3 regions of the Sphingobium sp. Cam5-1 genome follow, and region 1 is predicted to be linked to each of the others. Evidence: riboswitches for the same ligand, from Rfam matches in the RefSeq annotation. Region 1 holds a riboswitch; each other region holds the start of a gene.
What was found. Region 1 has a riboswitch for cobalamin ahead of IZV00_RS18525 (HoxN/HupN/NixA family nickel/cobalt transporter). Riboswitches for the same ligand answer to the same signal wherever they lie in the genome.
Positions count from the first base shown of each region.

Region 2: another riboswitch for cobalamin. It lies ahead of IZV00_RS16290 (TonB-dependent receptor); the one in region 1 lies ahead of IZV00_RS18525 (HoxN/HupN/NixA family nickel/cobalt transporter).
Region 3: another riboswitch for cobalamin. It lies ahead of IZV00_RS00490 (TonB-dependent receptor plug domain-containing protein); the one in region 1 lies ahead of IZV00_RS18525 (HoxN/HupN/NixA family nickel/cobalt transporter).

Region 1 is NZ_CP065139.1:996,714-999,984, reverse strand. It holds gene IZV00_RS18530 (formate dehydrogenase accessory sulfurtransferase FdhD) at 1-724, opposite strand, end outside; cobalamin riboswitch at 829-1,074, shown strand; gene IZV00_RS18525 (HoxN/HupN/NixA family nickel/cobalt transporter) at 1,246-2,295, shown strand; gene cobW (cobalamin biosynthesis protein CobW) at 2,292-3,271, shown strand, end outside.
Region 2 is NZ_CP065139.1:499,342-502,612, reverse strand. It holds gene IZV00_RS16290 (TonB-dependent receptor) at 1-1,518, opposite strand, end outside; cobalamin riboswitch at 1,760-2,006, opposite strand; gene IZV00_RS16285 (hypothetical protein) at 2,215-2,388, shown strand; gene IZV00_RS16280 (LysR family transcriptional regulator) at 2,591-3,271, opposite strand, start outside.
Region 3 is NZ_CP065138.1:97,314-100,584, reverse strand. It holds gene IZV00_RS00490 (TonB-dependent receptor plug domain-containing protein) at 1-1,337, opposite strand, end outside; cobalamin riboswitch at 1,508-1,767, opposite strand; gene mobA (molybdenum cofactor guanylyltransferase) at 1,795-2,331, shown strand; gene cobA (uroporphyrinogen-III C-methyltransferase) at 2,416-3,198, opposite strand; gene IZV00_RS00475 (nitrate reductase) at 3,185-3,271, opposite strand, start outside.

The DNA of each region.
Region 1 (3,271 bases):
GCAATCCGGCGCTGGCCGCGCGTTCGGCTGCCAGACGGGTCGGGGCGGAGATGGTAACGAGCAACGGGCAATTGGCGAGCGCTGCCTTTTCCACCAGTTCAAAAGAACAGCGGGAGGACAGCAGCGCGAAGCCGCCATCCCACGACAATTGCCGCAGCCGCATGGCCCCGATCAGCTTGTCGAAGGCATTGTGGCGGCCCACATCTTCATAGGCGAGGCGGATGGCACCATCCGCCCCGGCCAAGGCAGCGACATGGACCGCGCCGGTTTGCCGGTTAAGCGGCTGATGCGCGGCAAGATCGTGCAGGGCACCGAAGATCGCCTCCCAGCTCGCGTCCGATCGGGCAGTCACGGCAGGCAAGGGACGCAGCGCCTGTTCCAGATTTTCGACGCCGCACAAACCACAGGAGGAATCGGAGACGCGATGACGGACTCGGCCTAGCAGCCCCTCGATCCGGTCTTCCGGCAGCGTAGCCCGTGCGACCAAGCCCTGCTCCGTCGCATGGACATCGACGTCGAGCGGCGCGTCGGATGGGAGGACCAGCCGCTCGGCCAGCGCAAACCCCTGCACCAGTTCCGCAACGTCGGCGGGCGTCGCCATCAACACGGCATAGCCAACGCCGTTGAACTCGATCGCGACGGGCACTTCCTCCGCCAACTCGCGCGTCACGGGCGACGCCTCGCCGTCGGGGGTGATGCGGGTGAAGGAGAAGGGCGAAGACATAGGGTCGGTCTAGGCGGGCAATGCGCGCGCGGCAATATGGCGCGGGAGGCAAATGGACGCGGGCATGCAACTGCCGCTTCCCTTTGGCGGCCAAGCCATCTATGCACGGCCACGATCGCGCCGGTGCCTGAAAGGGCTTTAAAGGGAATGCGGTGCGGGCTGCTGACAAGGCGCCCAAATCCGCGGCTGTCCCTGCAACTGTAAGCGGTGAGCGAGACGCATATCGACCTTCCGTCACTTGTCGGAGGGTCAGCCACTGGGCCGGACGCTAAATCATGCGAGGCCTGGGAAGGCCATGTGTCGAGCGAGGACCCGTAAGCCAGGAGACCTGTCGGCGTCTGGTCGCTCTTGCTTTGGCCCAGGGGATGGCCGGGGCACGGTATTCCGTCTGAGCGACGCGTGCGGCGGGTCCGCACCGGCATGCGTGCCGGGCGCTATGATGCGTCCGTCCGGCGCGTGGTGTCGGCCGCTTTGCGGAGGTCCCGTCCAGTCTCGCCGACGCTGACGGGAGCCATGCTTTTATGGCCATGCAATTTCCGGCGCTGCGACGACGCGCCACTTTCATATTCGGCGCGTTGATCGCCGCCAACATCGCGTTGTGGCTGTGCGCCTCGCTGATCTTTGCGGGCGACACGATGATGCTGGGCACCGCCCTGCTCGCCTGGAGCCTGGGCCTGCGCCACGCAGTCGATGCCGACCATATCGCCGCGATCGACAATGTGACCCGTAAGCTGATGCAGGATGGGCAGCAACCGCTGACCGTCGGCCTTTGGTTCGCGATCGGGCATAGCGGGATCGTGCTGATCGCCGCCGTCGGAATCGCTTTCGCCGCCAGTGCGCTGAGCAGCGTGGAGGCGGCGGGCGAGATTGGCGGAACGATCGCGACGATCATCTCCGCCACATTCCTGTTCGCCATTGCCGCGATGAACCTGATGATCCTGCGATCGGTTCTGAAGACATTTAACCATGTTCGCAGCGGCGGCGCCTATGCCGATGAGGATATGGATATTTTACTGGGCAACCGGGGTTTTCTTGCCCGCCTGTTCCGGCCGCTGTTCCGGCTGGTCACGCGCAGCTGGCACATGGCGCCGCTGGGGTTCCTGTTCGGTCTGGGGTTCGACACGGCGACCGAAGTCGCCATCCTCGGCCTGTCTGCAGGACAGGCGGCAAGCGGGCTATCGATCGCGACGGTGCTGATCTTCCCCCTGCTGTTCGCGGCGGGCATGGCGCTCATAGACACGGCGGACGGGGCGCTGATGATGGGCGCCTATCAATGGGCGTTCGTGAAGCCAATCCGCAAGCTCTACTATAATATCACCATCACATCGGTGTCGGCGCTGGTCGCGATCGTCATTGGCGGGATCGAGGCGGCGGCGCTGCTGGGCGACAAGCTGGGCCTGACCGGCGGCGTCTGGTCGGTGGCCGCCGATCTGGGCGAGCATTTCAATAGCCTGGGCTTCTTCATCATCGGCCTGTTCGCCGCCTGCTGGCTGGTGAGCTGGTTCATCTACCGCTGGAAGCGCTTCGACGAGATCGAAGTACCCCTCTCCAATCAAGGACAGACTTTATGAGCAAGGTTCCTGCTACCGTCATTACCGGATTTCTGGGTGCCGGAAAGACGACGCTGATCCGCCATTTGATCGAGAATGCGGGCGGACGGCGGCTGGCGCTCATCATCAACGAATTTGGCGACGTCGGTGTCGATGGATCGCTGGTGAAGGGATGCGGCGATGAAGCCTGTCCGGATGACGACATTATCGAGCTGGCCAATGGCTGCATCTGCTGCACCGTGGCGGACGATTTCCTGCCTACCATGCAGCGGCTGCTGGACCGGGATGTGCCGCCCGATCATATCATCATCGAGACGTCGGGCCTTGCCCTGCCCAAGCCGCTGGTCAAGGCGTTTCAGTGGCCCGATATTCGGACGCGGGCGACGGTAGACGGCGTCATCGCGCTCATCGATGCGGACGCTCTGGCGGCGGGGCGCTTTGCGCATGACGAGGCGGCGCTGGCCGCCGCGCGGGCGGCGGACCCGACGCTGGACCATGACAGCCCCATTGAGGAGCTGTTCGAAGACCAGCTGGCTTGCGCCGATCTGGTGTTGCTGAACAAGACCGACCTGGTCGCGCCGGAGAAGCTCAACCAACTGGAGCAACAGCTGGGCGGCGAAGTGCGGCCCGGCGTCCGCGTCGTTCGCACCGCGCGCGGCGAGATCGATCCCGCCATCCTGCTTGGCCTGGGCATCGGCGTTGAAGAACATATCGACGCGCGACCGTCTCATCATGACGATGAGGAGGATCATGATCATGAGGATTTCGACAGTTTCGTCCTTGATCTAAACGAAATAGACGATCCCGCGCGGCTGCCCGCGGCTCTGGAGCGGGTCATCGCCGATCATGACATCCTCCGCTTAAAGGGCTTCATCGCAGTCGCAGGACGACCCGCGCGACTGGTCATCCAGGCGGTGGGGCCGCGCGTCCAGCATCATTTCGACCGCCAATGGCAGGCGGGCGAATCGCGTGCGTCCCGGCTGGTGGTGATCGGCCA
Region 2 (3,271 bases), 500 kb from region 1:
GCGGCGGCTGGCACCGGTGGGTTCGACCGCGTTGGAGTCACCGACGAAGCGCAACTCGCTGCCCACATTCAGCCACCAATAGGTAGCGGTGAAGGTGAAGCCGGGCAGCTGGACGCGCGCGCCCAGTTCCTTGCCGGTTCCGCGCACCAGCAACGGTACGGGCGTGTCCACATTGACCGCGCCGCGCGCATCGTTGGAATGGAAGCCCCGGCCCCAATTGGCGTAAAGTTCGATGCTGGGATTGAGCCGCCAGGCGATCGCGGCCTTGGGCGAGAGGAGCGTGTCGGAACCGCTGCCTTCGCCCAACGCGTCGGCGTCGGCGTCCTTTGCTGTGACCGAATAATGATAATAGTCGCCGCGCAGGCCGCCCGTCAGACGCAGGCCCGGCAGCGGGGTCAGCGTCGCTTCGCCATAGAGAGCGGCGGAGGCTTCGTTCACGCGGTAGCGGCCGAGCGAGGAGAGGAAGGTGCGGACGGCGGTGCGGTTGACGCCGACATTGCCGATCGCGTCATAGCGGTTTTCCGTGCCGAGCTTCAGTTGCAGCGCCGAGCCAAGGTCCCATCGTTTTTCGCCGGTCAGGCCAAGGATCCAGCGGCGGTCGAACTGCTCGATCTGTGCGCTGGTGCCGTCGGGATCGGTGTAGGTGGGGTTGGAGAACATCGTCCAGTCGTAATATTGCGCGTAGAGATTGGCGCGCCATGTCGGCTGAACGGTGGCAAGATTGCCGATGATGCGCGTCGTCTCACCGCGCGCCGATGGATCGGGCGAGCAGAAGACATCGGGGCAAAGCGGCGTGCCGATGATGCGTTCGGGGATCTGTTCGGTCGGACGCCATGTCGCGCGATAGGCGTGCAGCGTGGCGTCGATCTTACCGGCCCCAGCGGGAAGCGTATATTTGGCGAAGCCCGCATAATGGCGCAGATGTTCAGCCTCCTGCCACGGGCCGTCATAAGCCTTGGCTTGGGCGACGAGGGTGAGATTGCCTGCGCCCGCCTTTACGGTGCCGCCTGATGCCAGCCTGCGCCAGCCGAAGGAGCCGCCCTCCGCCGCGACCCATGGACGGTCATAGCCGTCGATCGTGGTCATATAGGCCGCACCCGCGAGCGCGAAGTCGCCACCATCGGCGCGATAGGGGCCTTTGCGAAAATCCTCGCGCGCGATGATTTCGGGGATGAGGCCGTTCAAGTCGAGATAGCCCTGGCCGTGGCCATGGCTGCGGAAATTCATCTGAACCCCGTCGATATAGGTGGTGAAGTCCGATCCATGGTCGAGATTGAAGCCGCGGAGGAAATATTGATTGGCCTTGCCGCTGCCCGAATGTTGGGCCGCAACCATGCCCGGTACGGCTTCGAGCAATTCGGCAACGCGCAGCAGCGGGCGGACGAGCAGGTCCGCGCCGCTGATGCTGCCTTCGCTGGCCGCATGGGCGGTGCCGATCTTGTCCTCGCCCCGGCCGAAGACGATGATGGTGTCGGCGTCGTCGCCCGCGTCGTTCGCATCGGCGGCGAAGGCGGGCAAGGGAAGGAGCGTGGCGGTCAGCGCGCAGGCGGCGCGGTGGAGTTGATTGAGTAGTTTCACTTTATGCACTCCGGGCGTCTGGCGACATCCGGCAAGAGACCTGTCGCCCGACGACGACCGGCGCGCGCGAGCGACCGGACGCCCCCAAAGGCGGCCGCCAGCGTCACCGAAGCGGCCTCTTGCCGCTCGTTCGTCGCTCAGACGGAAACTACCGTGCCGCGGCCATCCCCTGGACCAAGGCAAGAGCGACCAGACGCTGGCAGGTCTCCTGGCTCGCGGGTCATCGCTTGATGCACGGCCTTCCCAGGCCTCGCAGGATTTAGCGTCCGGCCCAGTGACTTGCCCCAACCTGCCTGTGAGGTGGGGCGATGTGCATCGCGCTCGCCGCTTACAGTTGCAGGGACAGCCCTGGCTTGGGGAGGCGGGTGCCTCCTTTACCATGTTCCCTTTTAAGCCTCTTTCGAGGCACCGGCGCGATCATACCCGGGGTTGCCCCGAGTGACGGGGGCGATAGCGGAGGTGGTGAGGTGGGGCAAGTGGGGTTACTCCCTCTCCCCTTTAGGGGAGAGGGTTGGGGAGAGGGGAGTAACGTGGGTTGCTTTACAGTCCCCTCTCCCGCCTTCCCCCCGCCTTCGCCGGGGTCGGCACCTCGGCCAGAGTCACGTGCCTCTGGCCGACCCCTGAAGGGGAGAGGGGATGGCCGATGGATCAGTTCAGGGTCGCGCTGCGCTCGCGCTGAAGGCGCAGCGCCATGGCTTGGTAGCGGACGGCGCGTTCGTTGTGGAGGGCGATGGTGGCCTGGTCGGCGCCGCGCAGGCGCGCTTCCCTGGCTTGCCGCGCTTCCTGGGCGGCGCAGGCGGAAAAATGTGACGCGTCATTGGGGCGCATGGCCCTTATCCTCTCTCAATTTCTTATGGCTCGAACGATAACATCGGCCTGTTTCCCGCTGCTATTACGCAGGTTAACAGGGGAAAGCTTCTGTTTTTTGACAGTCGGCTTGCAAATGATTTCAGGAGGGGATTTCTACGCTTTTCAGGCAGTTGGGCGGGTGGCGCCAAGGTGCTTCTTGCTATCAGTCGCCCCGGTTCCACGATGCATCGCGGAAGATGTCGCGCAGGAAGCCGATGAAGGCGTCTACGGCGGCGGGACGGCCTGCGGCGCGGGGGTGGACGGCGTGGACGGCGAGGTCCTCGGGTCCTTCCCAGCTATCGAGGACGCGGACGAGGCTGCCCTGCCCGATCAGGTCGCCCACGTCCCAGAGCGAGCGTAACGCGATGCCGACGCCCGTCAGGGCGAGTTCGCGCACGATTTCGCTGCTGTTGGTGCGGACACGGCTTTGGCCATCGACCAGTTTGCGCGCGCGGCCGTTGACGAGCCGCCATGGCAGCTGCCCTTCGGCGGCGAGCAGGTGATGATGGGCCAGGTCGGCGATCTTTTCCGGCAGGCCATGCGCCGCGAGATAGGCGGGGCTGGCGCACAGGATGCGGCGGTTGGCGGCGAGGCGATGCCCCTCCAGATGCGCGGGAATGTCGCTGGTGATGCGGATGGCGACGTCGATCCGCTGGGCGAGGAGGTCTTCATAGGCGTCGGTCAAGTTGAGTTGGAGGTCGACACGTGGATGCTGTTGAAGGAAGCGGGCGACATGGCGCGCGACGTGTAGGCGGCCGAAGGAGGTGGGGGCAGAGATGCGCAACGGCCCCGACGCCGTGCGATGGCGGTTGGTGACGCGATCTTCGGCCTGCTGGATGGCGTC
Region 3 (3,271 bases), on a different contig from region 1:
CCCAGATTCTGGTCGAAGCCGATGTCGTAGCTCTTCGACCGCTCGGGCTTCAGGTTCGGATTGCCGCTGAATGTATCGTAAAGCTGGTAGAGCGACGGCGCCTTGAAACCCTCGCCATAGCTGAGGCGAATATTGGTCGCGCCGCCATTGGGGGTATAGTTGGCGTTCGCGCCGAAGGTGGTCGCACCCCCGAACTGGCTGTGATCGTCATGCCGCACGCCTGCGGTCATGGACAGGCCTTCAACTGGCTTCACCACCGCGAGGGCATAAACGCTGTCGATATTGGCGCGGTGGCTTTCCTGCGAACCGAAGCCGAAAAACTCATAATCGGGCCGCTCATGCTCATAGCCGAGCAGCAGCTTGACGTCATCCATGGGCTGATAGACGCCTTCATATTCGAAGCGCAGGTTCGTGCCCGAATAGCCGAAGTCCGGGGCGTTGCCGCGCACGAAATAATAGTCGCGATCCTGCTGATACCAGGTAACGGCCGCCCGATTGGTCAGCTTGCCCTCGAACAGCGCGAAGTTGAGGCCCGCATAGCCGATATATTGATTGGATTTAGCAGCATCAGGGCTATCGGTCGGCGCGCCAAAGAAGCTGTCATAGTCAAGATCACCGTTGATATAATAGCCGCGCAGGTCGAGGCTCAGATCATCGGTGAAGGCGATCTTCAGCCGGGCATTGCCAGTGATATTTTCATAGCCGTCCTTTTCCGCGCCACCGAAATCGGAAGAGACAGCGGAGATGCCATCGGTGCGGAAATAGGCGAGCCCAACGCCGCCCGACAATATGCCGCTGGTGCCCGATACATCCGCCTTCGCATTCAGCGTATCGGCATAGCCATAATCGACCGACGCCTTGCCGCCGAACCCTTCGCTCGGGATGCCGGTCATGATGTTGACGACGCCGCCGATCGCCTGGCTGCCATAGGCGATGGAGTTGGAACCGCGCAGCACCTCGATCCTGCGGATGTTGCCGACCAGCAGGTTGCCGAAATCATATTGATCGCCGATGCCGCTCGGGTCGTTGACCTTCACGCCGTCGATCAGCACCAGCGTCTGCGTCGTTTCCGCGCCGCGCACCGATACGCTGGTCACGTTACCCAAGCTGCCGGTGCGGTTGAAACGGATGCCGGGCGTCGTCATCAGCAGATCGACGACGCTGACATTCTGGCGGGTGTCGATCGTCTTCTCGTCGATCACTGTCACCGCCTGCCCGACCTCGTCGGTGGGCTGTTCGATGCCGAGCGCGGTGACGACGATCCCGTCCGCCTCATCATCGGCAAGGGCGGGCGTGGCGGCGAGCAGCGCCAGCAGTGAAATTCCGGTCCTGATCATAGTCTGTCTTCCCTGAGCGCCATGCGACATGAGCCCAGGGCCTGCCGCACAAGCGGCCGGTATGCGGGAAGAAGAGACGCCAGCCCCGTCACGCGCACCGATGCGGCCCTGCGCCGCTTCGTCGCTCAGACGGAAAACACCGTGCCCGGACCTATCCCTGGACCCAAGGCAAGAGCGACCATGCGCCGGTAGGTTTCCTGGCTCGCGGGTCGTCGCGGTGATGCACGCCTTCCCGGACTTTTGGTCCAGTGGCTGGTCCCCCTCGCCTCCCCCTTTGAAGGCTTGCAGGTTTCCCTGTGCATCGCGCTCGCCGCTTACAGTTGCAGGGACAGCCGCGGAGTTGGACGGTGATCCCGTCCGCACCGCATTCCCTTTCCGGCGCGATCTTTCGTGAACGGTTGCCCGTTCACGCGGCGCGCCATAGGGGAAAGTGAGGCTATTGCCAAGGAGTGGATCGATGCGATTGCTGGGCGCGGTGCTGGCGGGTGGGCGATCCAGCCGGTTCGGAAGCGACAAGGCGTTGGCGCTGATGCCGGACGGGCGCACGCTGATGGCGCATGCGGTGGCGGCAATCGCGCCGCATGTGGAGGCCGTGGTGGTCTGTGGGCGGGGCGTCGATGGGCTGACGGGGCTGGCGGATCGGCCTGCGCCGGACCTGGGGCCTCTGGGCGGGCTGAACGCGGCGCTGCATCATGCGCGGACGAAGGGTTATGATGCGGTGCTGACGACGGGGTGCGACATGCCGGTCTATCCGGCGGCGCTGGTGGAGGCGCTTATTGGCGACAGTGGGGCGGTGCTGAAGGGGCAGCAGCTGGCGGGCTTCTGGCCTGCGTCGCTCGCGGACGAACTGAACGCGCATCTGGCGGAAGAGAATAATCGGTCGATCTTTGGGTGGATCGAGCGGGTGGGCGCGCGGGTGGTGGAGCGGCCGGAACTGGTGCTGCCGAATATCAATCGGCCGGAGGATCTGGCGCACTGGCGCGAGCCGAACTGAGCTTGCCGAAGCCCCCTCCCTTCCTTCCAACTAAGGTCAGGGGTGTTCGACAAGCTCAGGGCAAAAGTTGCGCAGAGTCGGCCTTCAAAGCGGAAGAGCGACGCTGGCTGCAACCCCTACAGGCATGGACGTGCCCGCCACCGCTTCGCCGATCAGCAGCAGGGTCGGGTCTTCATCGCTGATCGTGGCGACCAGGAAAGCGAGCGCGGACAACTTGCCGCGGATCAGGCGTTCGGTGGGGAGGGAGACGTTGACCGCCACCATCACCGGCGTTTCGGGATCGCGTCCGGCGGCGATCAGCTGGCGGCTGATCTCTCCGGCGGCGGCGCGGCCCATATAGATGCCGAGCGTGCCGCCGGGGCGGGCGAGCGCTTCCCAGTCGAGCTTGAGCGGCTCTCCGGCTTTCAGATGCGCGGTCACCAGCGTCAGGCCGCGCGCCTTGCCGCGCAGGGTGAGCGAGGCGCTGCCGCTCGCCGCTGCTGCGCTGACCGTGGTGATGCCGGGGCAGATGTGGAAGCGGATGCCGTCGGCGGCCAGATGCTCCATCTCTTCGGACGAGCGGCCGAATACCGAGGGGTCTCCGCCCTTGAGGCGGACGACGCGCTTGCCTGCTTTGGCGGCGGCGAGGAGGAGGTCGTTGATACTTTCCTGCGCCTTGCTGTGGCGGCCGGAACGCTTGCCGACGCTGACCCGCTCGACGCCTTCGGGGATCAGGTCGAGGACGCCGGGGCCGACGAGGGCGTCGTAGAAGACGATTTCGGCCGCCGCGATCAGCTTTTCGGCTTTGCGGGTGAGGAGGTCCGGGTCGCCCGGCCCTGCGCCGACCAGCCAGACTTCACCGGGGGCGATCAATTCATTCGGCTGCATGAAGCGTCTCCTGCGGGATTTGGGCGAGGATGTTGGCGAGCGCGGGGCGGCAGGACCCGCAATTGGTGCCAGC